DNA from 4 places in the Streptomyces sp. NPDC048002 genome. Region 1 is predicted to be linked to each of the others. Evidence: riboswitches for the same ligand, from Rfam matches in the RefSeq annotation. Region 1 holds a riboswitch; each other region holds the start of a gene.
The links. A riboswitch is a leader RNA that binds a small molecule or an ion and turns the genes downstream of it on or off. The one in region 1 is predicted to bind cobalamin.
Positions count from the first base shown of each region.

Region 2: another riboswitch for cobalamin. It lies ahead of AB0E07_RS23350 (ABC transporter substrate-binding protein); the one in region 1 lies ahead of AB0E07_RS01840 (prenyltransferase/squalene oxidase repeat-containing protein).
Region 3: another riboswitch for cobalamin. It lies ahead of AB0E07_RS35405 (energy-coupling factor ABC transporter permease); the one in region 1 lies ahead of AB0E07_RS01840 (prenyltransferase/squalene oxidase repeat-containing protein).
Region 4: another riboswitch for cobalamin. It lies ahead of metE (5-methyltetrahydropteroyltriglutamate--homocysteine S-methyltransferase); the one in region 1 lies ahead of AB0E07_RS01840 (prenyltransferase/squalene oxidase repeat-containing protein).

Region 1 is NZ_JBEZNL010000001.1:419,283-421,456, forward strand. It holds gene AB0E07_RS01830 (MBL fold metallo-hydrolase) at 1-473, shown strand, start outside; gene AB0E07_RS01835 (hypothetical protein) at 507-689, opposite strand; cobalamin riboswitch at 709-853, shown strand; gene AB0E07_RS01840 (prenyltransferase/squalene oxidase repeat-containing protein) at 970-2,174, shown strand, end outside.
Region 2 is NZ_JBEZNL010000019.1:114,278-116,451, forward strand. It holds gene AB0E07_RS23340 (DUF6745 domain-containing protein) at 1-459, shown strand, start outside; gene AB0E07_RS23345 (hypothetical protein) at 475-786, opposite strand; cobalamin riboswitch at 909-1,085, shown strand; gene AB0E07_RS23350 (ABC transporter substrate-binding protein) at 1,144-2,174, shown strand, end outside.
Region 3 is NZ_JBEZNL010000048.1:39,873-42,046, reverse strand. It holds gene AB0E07_RS35410 (DNA alkylation repair protein) at 1-979, shown strand, start outside; cobalamin riboswitch at 1,082-1,289, shown strand; gene AB0E07_RS35405 (energy-coupling factor ABC transporter permease) at 1,319-2,026, shown strand; gene AB0E07_RS35400 (energy-coupling factor ABC transporter substrate-binding protein) at 2,023-2,174, shown strand, end outside.
Region 4 is NZ_JBEZNL010000005.1:6,895-9,068, reverse strand. It holds gene AB0E07_RS09140 (3-hydroxybutyryl-CoA dehydrogenase) at 1-509, shown strand, start outside; cobalamin riboswitch at 778-999, shown strand; gene metE (5-methyltetrahydropteroyltriglutamate--homocysteine S-methyltransferase) at 1,173-2,174, shown strand, end outside.

The sequences.
Region 1 (2,174 bases):
ACCTGGAGGAGGAGCACCCGGCCCAACTTCCGGGCCGCGGGCGCCTGTTCTCGGGCGACCACCTCCTCCCCCGCATCACGCCCCACATCGGCCTGTACGAGGACCCGGACGACACCACCGTCACCGATCCCCTCGGCGACTACCTCGACTCCCTGGAACGGGTGGGCCGACTGGCCCCCGCCGAGGTGCTACCGGCCCACCAGCACGCCTTCACCGACGCGCCCGCGCGCGTAAGGGAGTTGCTCGCGCACCACGAGGAGCGCCTCACCGGTCTGCTCGCCCTGCTCTCCGAACCCCTCACTCCCTGGCGGCTGGCGGAGCGCATGGAGTGGAACCGGCCCTGGGAGCGGATCCCCTACGGATCACGGAACATCGCGGTGTCGGAGGCCGAGTCGCACCTGCGCCGCCTGGTGAAGCTGGGCCGAGCGGAGGCGGTCACGGGCAGTGATCCGGTGACGTACGTGGCCGTCTGAGCCGACTCGACGCAGGTGGCCGTCCGATCCGGCTCAGTCCCCTTCCGGGGCTCCCCGGTCCGTGAAAGCACGCACCAACCGCTCCGCCTCGCCGAGCGCTTCGATCTCGGCCACCGTCATGGTGGGGTTGGCGGCGCGTCGGCGCCGGGCCTCGGCCAGTCCCGCCTCCGTGACGTCCGAGGGGTCGGAGAGGAGCGCGACGAGTGTCGCGCGCACCGGCCCGGCACAGCCTCCTCCCAGGCGCTTCCCTACGGGCCGGTAGAGTGGCCGCGTCGTCACTACACCCGTACAGGGAGAAGCCGGTGCAAATCCGGCGCTGACCCGCAACCGTGAGCAGTCGCGAGGCTGTGAGCCGGACCGCCCCGTACGGCATGTGAACGGCTCGCGTGCGCCGGCGGTCCGTCGGCGCACGGGCACCGTCGAGGTCTACGGAGCCGAGCCGCCCGGGGTCGTCCCGCGCTGCCCGGCTCCCTTCAGGGAGAGGCACCCGCCGATCATGAACGTCCGCCGCAGCGCCGCGGCCCTGGCCGCCACCGCCGTGATCGGCCTGGCCACGCCCGCCCTGGCCGCGTCCCCGTCGCCGTCGCCGTCGCCGTCCGTGGCGATACCGTCCGGCCTGTACGGCACCAGCGACCCGACCTACGACGGTGTCTGGCGCCAGTCGCTCGCCCTGGTCGCGCAGTACCGGTCGGACGTCGAGCCCGCCGAGAAGGCCGTCGACTGGCTGCTCGGGCAGCAGTGCGCGAACGGGGCGTTCGCCGCGTTCCGCGCCGAGCCCGCCCAGGACTGCGACGCCAAGGTGATGGTCGACACCAACAGCACCGCCGCCGCGGCGCAGGCCCTGTCCCTGGCCGGGGACGGCGACCGCATGGACGACGCCGTCAAGGCGGTCACCTGGCTGAAGAGCGTGCAGAACAAGGACGGCGGCTGGGGCTACACGCCCGGCGGCGCCAGCGACGCCAACTCGACCTCGGTCGTCATCGGCGCCCTGAACGCCGTGGGCCAGGACCCCGGGACCGCCGTGAAGGACGGCAAGTCGCCCTACGACGCCCTGCGCGAGCTGGCCCTGTCCTGCGCGGACGGCGGTGCCTTCGCCTACCAGCCGGACAAGAAGGGCAAGCTCGCCGCCAACGCGGACGCGACGGCGGCGGCCGTGGTCGGCATGAAGGGCATGAGCATGGTGTCGGCGAAGGCCGCCGACGACACGGAGCTCGCCTGCGCCACCGCCAAGGCCTCCGACCCCGGGCAGTCCGCCGCGAACGGCGCGTCCTACCTGGCCGGGGAGATGGCGAAGGACGGTCACCTGGTGTCGGCGCTGCCCGGTGCCGAGGACCAGCCCGACTACGGCAACACCGCCGACGCGGTCGTCGCGCTCGCGGTGACGGGCGGCCCGGAGGCCGCGCGGAAGCCGCTGGCCTGGCTGGAGGAGAACTCCGCGGACTGGGCGAAGCAGAGCGGCCCCGCCGCGTACGCCCAGCTGATCCTGGCGGCGGAGGCGGCCGGCGCGGACCCGCGTGACTTCGGTGGCGCGAACCTGGTGAGCCAGCTGAACGCGACGGGCCCGGAGCCGCGGACGCAGACCGGCTCCTCGGACGCGTCCGAGGAGAAGAAGGACGAGGAGAAGGACGAGGACGGCGGCGTCAGCGTCTGGTGGATCATCGGCGTCGGCGCGGTCGCCGGTATCGGCGTCGGCTTCCTCAT
Region 2 (2,174 bases), on a different contig from region 1:
CCCGTGGAACTCCACCGGGACGAGGCCGGCCGTCTCGACCACGGTGACGGGCCCGCCCTCGCCTACCCCGACGGCTTCGCCCTCCACGCCTGGCGCGGCATGCCGGTACCGGCCGCCTTCCTCGCGGAGCTGCCCGCGCTGACCCCGGCCCGTATCCGGGAGGAGGAGAACGCCGAACTGCGGCGCGTGATGCTGGAGTACTACGGCTACGACCGCTACCTCACCGACTCCGGCGCCCGCCCCCTCCACCACGACGAGACGGGCACCCTGTGGCGGATCGACCTGCCCGCGGACGAGCCGGTCGTGATGGTCGAGGTGCTCAACTCGACCCCGGAGCCGGACGGAACCCGGCGCACCTACTGGCTCCGGGTGCCCCCGTCCACCCGCACTGCGAAGGAGGGCGTGGCTTGGACCTTCGGGATCGGCGAAGAGGTGTACGCGCCGGTGAAGGAGACCTGAGTCAGGTGGGGGTGATCAGACCTTGGCCTCGGTCCAGTGCACGCACTCCAGGTCCTGTCCGTGCAGCTCGTACTTGAGGCAGATGCGCGAGCGGATCACGAGGGGCTTCTCGTCCAGGTCGTGGAACTCCGTGACGACCCGGTCGCCCTCGATCGTCGACACGGCGTACTTCCGGGTGTAGTCGATGCCCATGATCTCTTCGAGCGCCAGGCTCGCCAGGGCGTACCTCCTGGCGGCTTCCGGGTGTTTCCGGAAGACCTCCGTGATCTCGCGGAAGAACGCGGTGTCCGACTTGGTGTCGTACTCGGTGGCAGTCACAGCCGCCATCTCCTTGAGTGGCAGTGTCGGAGAACCCCCTGTTTCCAGGCTCCTACTTCCCCCACCGGCACGCCAGTCGGGGCGGTGCGGCACCGGGTGACCGACCGCACGTCAGGACCGTACGAGCGGCTTGATAGCCTCAGCGGGCCAGTCGAGCCACACCCGAGGCCAGGGAATCCGGTGCGAATCCGGAACTGACGCGCAGCGGTGAGGGGGACGGGCGGGGCACGACGCCACTGGGAGACCGGGAAGGCGCCCCGACCGAGCGAACCCGAGTCCGAAGACCTGCTGGCACCTTCGCGCCCCGGTGCGGAGGGACTCCGTAGGCAAGGCTCCGCGTACGAGCCCCGACCCCGAGGCACCCCCATGCTCCGTACCACCCCTGCCCTTCTCCTCACGTCCGCCCTGCTGCTCACCGGCTGCGGATCCTCCTCCACCGGCGACGACGCGAAGCCGGAAGGGGCGGCCGCCGCCGGCTACCCGGTGACCCTCGACAACTGCGGTCACCAGGTCACCCTGCAGTCCGCTCCCCGGCGGGCCGTCTCCCTCAACCAGGGCACCACCGAGATCCTGCTCTCCCTGGGCCTGGCCGACCGCATGGCCGGCACGGCCACCTGGACCGACCCCGTGATGAAGGGCCTGGGCGCCGCCAACGCCACCGTGCCGCGCCTCGCCGACAACAACCCCTCCTTCGAGAAGGTCCTCGACGCCGAACCCGACTTCGTCACCGCCTCGTTCGTCTCCACCCTCGGCAAGGGCGGGGTCGCCACCCGCGAGCAGTTCGAGAAGCTGGGCGTACCCACCTACGTCTCACCCTCCGACTGCTCGGCCGGCAAGGACAACGACAGCGGTGGCGACGGATCGCGCAGCGAGCCGCTCACCCTGGAGACCGTGTACGGCGAGATACGCGACCTCGCCAAGGCCTTCGGCGTCGACGACCGGGGCGAGAAGCTGATCGCCTCGCTGGAGAAGAGGGTGAGCACGGCCACCGCCGGACTGCACGCCTCGGACGTGTCCCTCATGTACTGGTTCGCCAACTCCCAGTCGCCCTACCTCGCCGGATGCTGCGGCGCCCCCGGAGCCATCACCCGCGCCGTCGGTGCGCGGAACGCCTTCGACGACACCCACGACGAATGGCCCCAGATCGGCTGGGAGACCGTCGCCGACCGCGACCCCGACGTCATCGTCATCGGCGACCTGACGCGCAAGCAGCAGACCGCCGAGACCGCCGAGGCCAAGATCCGCTTCCTGGAGACCAACCCCGCCACCCGCAACCTCACCGCGGTGAAGAAGAAGCGCTACGTCCTGCTGAGCGGGCAGTCCATGAACCCCTCCATCCGCACCATCGAGGGCATCGAGCAGGTGGCGGCAGGTCTGCGGGACTTCGGGTTCGCGAA
Region 3 (2,174 bases), on a different contig from region 1:
CGCCGTGGGCGAGGCGCTGCTGTCCGACTGCGACCGGGACCACGCCCGGCTGGCGCAGGCGGTGCGGGCCGCCCTCACCGACCCGGGGCTGACGGGCTGGATGGTGTGGCCGCTGACCGAGGCCGTCGCCGTCGCGGCCACCGGGGACGGCGGTGACGAGCCGTTCGACGACGGGCTCGACCTGCTGGCCCGTCTCACCCCCCGCCTGACCGCCGAGTTCGCGCTGCGCACCTTCCTCAACGCCGACCTGGACCGCACCCTGGCCGCCGCGCACCGCTGGACCGCCTCCCCCGACCCCGCCGTACGGCGGCTGGCGAGCGAGGGCACCCGCCCCCGGCTCCCCTGGGCACGCCAGGTCCCCTCGATCAACCGCGACCCGAGCGTCACCGTCCCGCTGCTGGACGCGCTGCACACCGACGCCTCCGACGACGTCCGCCGCTCCGTGGCCAACCATCTCAACGACATCTCCCGCCTCGACGCCCCCCTCGCCACCTCCGCCGCGGCCCGCTGGCTGCGCGGCCCGGACCCGACCACGCCCGCCCTGGTGCGGCACGCCCTGCGCACCCTGGTCAAAGCGGGCGAACCGGTCGCCCTGGAGCTCGTCGGGTTCCACGGCGGCCGGGACGACGTGAAGGTGGTCGGACCGGTCCTCACGCAGACCCGGATCCCGATGGGCGGAACGCTGAGCTTCAGCGCGCACCTCACCAACGTCTCCGCCGCGCCGGTGTCCCTCGCCGTCGACTACGTGGTCCATCACATGAAGGCGAACGGCCGGACGGCCCCCAAGGTCTTCAAGCTCGCGCGGCGCGATCTGACGCCCGGTGAGTCGACGGAGGTGACCCGCACCCATTCGTTCCGCCCCCTCACCACGCGCGTGTACCACCCGGGCACGCACGCCGTGCAACTCCAGGTCAACGGCCACCGGTTCGACCTGGTGGAGTTCACCCTCGGACCGGCGTCGGAGGCCACCGGGAGCTGAGCGGCCCGTCCCGGACGGGATGCCTGTGTGACGCATCACGCCTTGACGCGCACCCCGGCGCATGCGCTTGTGTGCGCTGCCCATGCGCCCCTGAGGGGCGCTTGTCAGCCAACCTGAACAGGCACTATTGTCGCCACGCCTTGGTGACGGGAAATCCGGTGCGATACCGGTGCGGCCCTCGCCACTGTGATCGGGAAGTCCGGCTCCAGCCCTCACGGGCAGCCACTGGGTCCTTCGGGACCCGGGAAGGCGGAGACTCGGGCGGTGTCACCCGTCAGCCAGGAGACCGGCCAGGGCGCGTCAACCATCCACGAGGTGCTGGAGAGGGTCTGCTGAGCCATGCACATAGCCGAGGGATTTCTGCCTCCGGCGCACGCGGTCGCCTGGGGCGTCGCGTCCGCGCCCTTCGTCGTCCACGGAGTTCGGGCACTCACCCGTGAAGTCAGGGAACACCCCGAGAGCACGCTGCTCCTGGGCGCTTCCGGTGCCTTCACCTTTGTCCTTTCCGCCCTCAAACTGCCCTCGGTGACCGGGAGTTGCTCCCATCCCACCGGTACCGGGCTGGGCGCCATCCTGTTCCGGCCGCCCATCATGGCGGTGCTGGGCACCATCACCCTGCTCTTCCAGGCCCTGCTGCTCGCGCACGGCGGCCTGACCACGCTCGGCGCCAACGTCTTCTCGATGGCGATCGTCGGCCCCTGGGCCGGCTACGCGCTCTACACACTCCTGCGGCGCTACGACGTGCCCCTGATGGTCGCCGTCTTCTTCGGCGCCTTCGTGGCCGACCTGTCGACGTACTGCGTCACCAGCGTCCAGCTGGCGCTCGCCTTCCCCGACCCGAGCAGCGGATTCCTCGGCGCGCTCGGCAAGTTCGGCTCCATCTTCGCCGTCACCCAGATCCCGCTCGCCGTCAGCGAGGGCCTGCTCACCGTGCTCGTGATGCGGCTGCTGGTGCAGTCCAGCAAGGGCGAGCTGACCCGGCTGGGCGTGCTCCTGACCAAGGGCCGCAACCAGCAGCAGGACCAGACCGAGGCGGTGGCCCGATGAAGAAGAACACCAAGGTCAACCTGCTGCTCCTGCTGGTCGTGGCCGCGCTCGCGGTGCTCCCGCTCGCCCTGGGCCTGGGCGACCACAAGGAGGAGCCCTTCGCGGGCGCCGACGGCGAGGCGGAGACCGCGATCACCGAGATCGAACC
Region 4 (2,174 bases), on a different contig from region 1:
CCTCCTCCCTCCCGGTCATGCGGCTCGGCATGGCGACCGGCCGTGCGGACCGCGTCGTGGGCCTGCACTTCTTCAACCCAGTACCCGTCCTTCCGCTGGTCGAGGTGGTGACCTCCCTGCACACCTCGGCCGCGACCACGGCTGCCGTCGAGGACTTCGCCGCCCGCACCCTCGGCAAGACAGTCATCCGTTCCCAGGACCGGGCCGGGTTCGTCGTCAACGCCCTGCTGATCCCCTATCTGCTCTCCGCCGTCCGAATGGCGGAATCCGGGTTCGCCACGGCAGCGGACATCGACGCGGGCATGGAACTGGGCTGTGCCCACCCGATGGGACCGCTGAAGCTCGCCGACCTGATCGGCCTCGACACCGTGGCCTCGATCGCCGAGTCCCTCTACGACGAGTTCCGCGAACCCCTCTACGCGCCTCCCCCGCTGCTCCAGCGGATGGTGGAGGCGGGACTCCTCGGCCGCAAGACCGGCCGCGGGTTCCACACCTACGACCAGGACTGAGGGCCTGGTTCGACGCGGGCCGGGAGGCCCGCACCCGCCGCAGGGGTGAGGGTCCCGCGCGGCGCGACTGGGAGAGGGCGGGAAGCACGCGCGCCGTGCTTCCCGCCCTCCGCGTGCCCGGTCCGGCATCCGCGTGTCCGGTTCGCCCTCCGCCTGTCCGGTCCGACATCCGCGTGTCCGGGGTCCGGCATCCGCGCATCCGGTCCGGCATCCGCTCCTGACTTCCCGAAATCTGGACGGTGTTCTTCCTTTCACCGCTCCACCCCGTAGGCTGATCGCAGCAGCTGGTTCGCCCCGTCCGCCAGACGTGGCGTCGCAAGAGGGAACCCGGTGGGAATCCGGGACTGCCCCGCAGCGGTGAGCGGGAACGACCGCCGTCATACGCACTGGGTCCGACGTACCGGACCCGGGAAGCGACGGCCAGTAGGTGTCCTCCGGACGGAGGGCGTGCCCGCGAGTCCGAAGACCTGCCAACTGCCCGCGCGCGGACCGTTCCGTGCGCGGACATCCCGGTGACCTCGAGGGCGGGTCGGCGTACACACCAGACAGCACGCACGACCGTGCCTTTGCCGCGCGGGGTCGTGTCCGTCCGGTTCGTCGCACCCTTCGCGCTCTCGTCCCGTCCCCGGGATCTCAGGGATTCATCTCGCGAAGGAGATCTCCGTGACAGCGAAGTCCGCAGCCGCGGCAGCACGGGCCACCGTGTACGGCTACCCCCGCCAGGGTCAGAACCGTGAACTGAAGAAGGCCATCGAGGGCTACTGGAAGGGCCGCGTCACCGCCGACGCCCTCCGGGCCACCGCCGCCGAACTGCGCCGGAGCAACTGGCAGCAGCTCGCCGATGCGGGCATCCACGAGGTGCCGACCGGTGACTTCTCGTACTACGACCACGTCCTCGACACCACCGTCATGGTCGGCGCCGTCCCCGAGCGGCACCGCGCCGCCGTCGACGCCGACGCGCTGGCCGGCTACTTCGCGATGGCCCGCGGCACCCAGGAGGTCGCTCCGCTGGAGATGACCAAGTGGTTCGACACCAACTACCACTACCTGGTCCCCGAACTGGGCCCCGGCACCGTCTTCACCGCCGACTCCGGCAAGCAGGTCGCCGAGCTGAAGGAAGCCCTGGCCCAGGGCCTGACCGCGCGCCCCGTGCTGGTCGGTCCGGTCACGTACCTCCTGCTCGCCAAGCCGGCCCCCGGAGTGCCGGCCGACTTCGAGCCGCTCACCCTGCTGGACCGCCTGCTCCCGGTGTACGCCGAGGTCCTGGCCGACCTGCGCGCGGCCGGCGCCGAGTGGGTCCAGATCGACGAGCCCGCCCTCGTCCAGGACCGCACCCCGGCCGAGCTGAACGCCGCCGAGCGCGCCTACCGCGACCTCGGCGCCCTCACCGACCGGCCCAAGCTGCTCGTCGCCTCCTACTTCGACCGGCTCGGCGACGCCCTGCCGGTGCTGGCGAAGGCACCGGTGGACGGACTGGCGCTGGACTTCACCCAGTCCGCCGCCTCCAACCTCGACGCCCTGGCAGCCGTCGGCGGACTGCCCGGCAAGCGCCTGGTCGCCGGTGTCGTCAACGGCCGCAACATCTGGATCAACGACCTCCAGAAGTCGCTGTCCACCCTCGGCACCCTGCTCGGGCTCGCCGACCGGGTCGACGTCGCCGCCTCC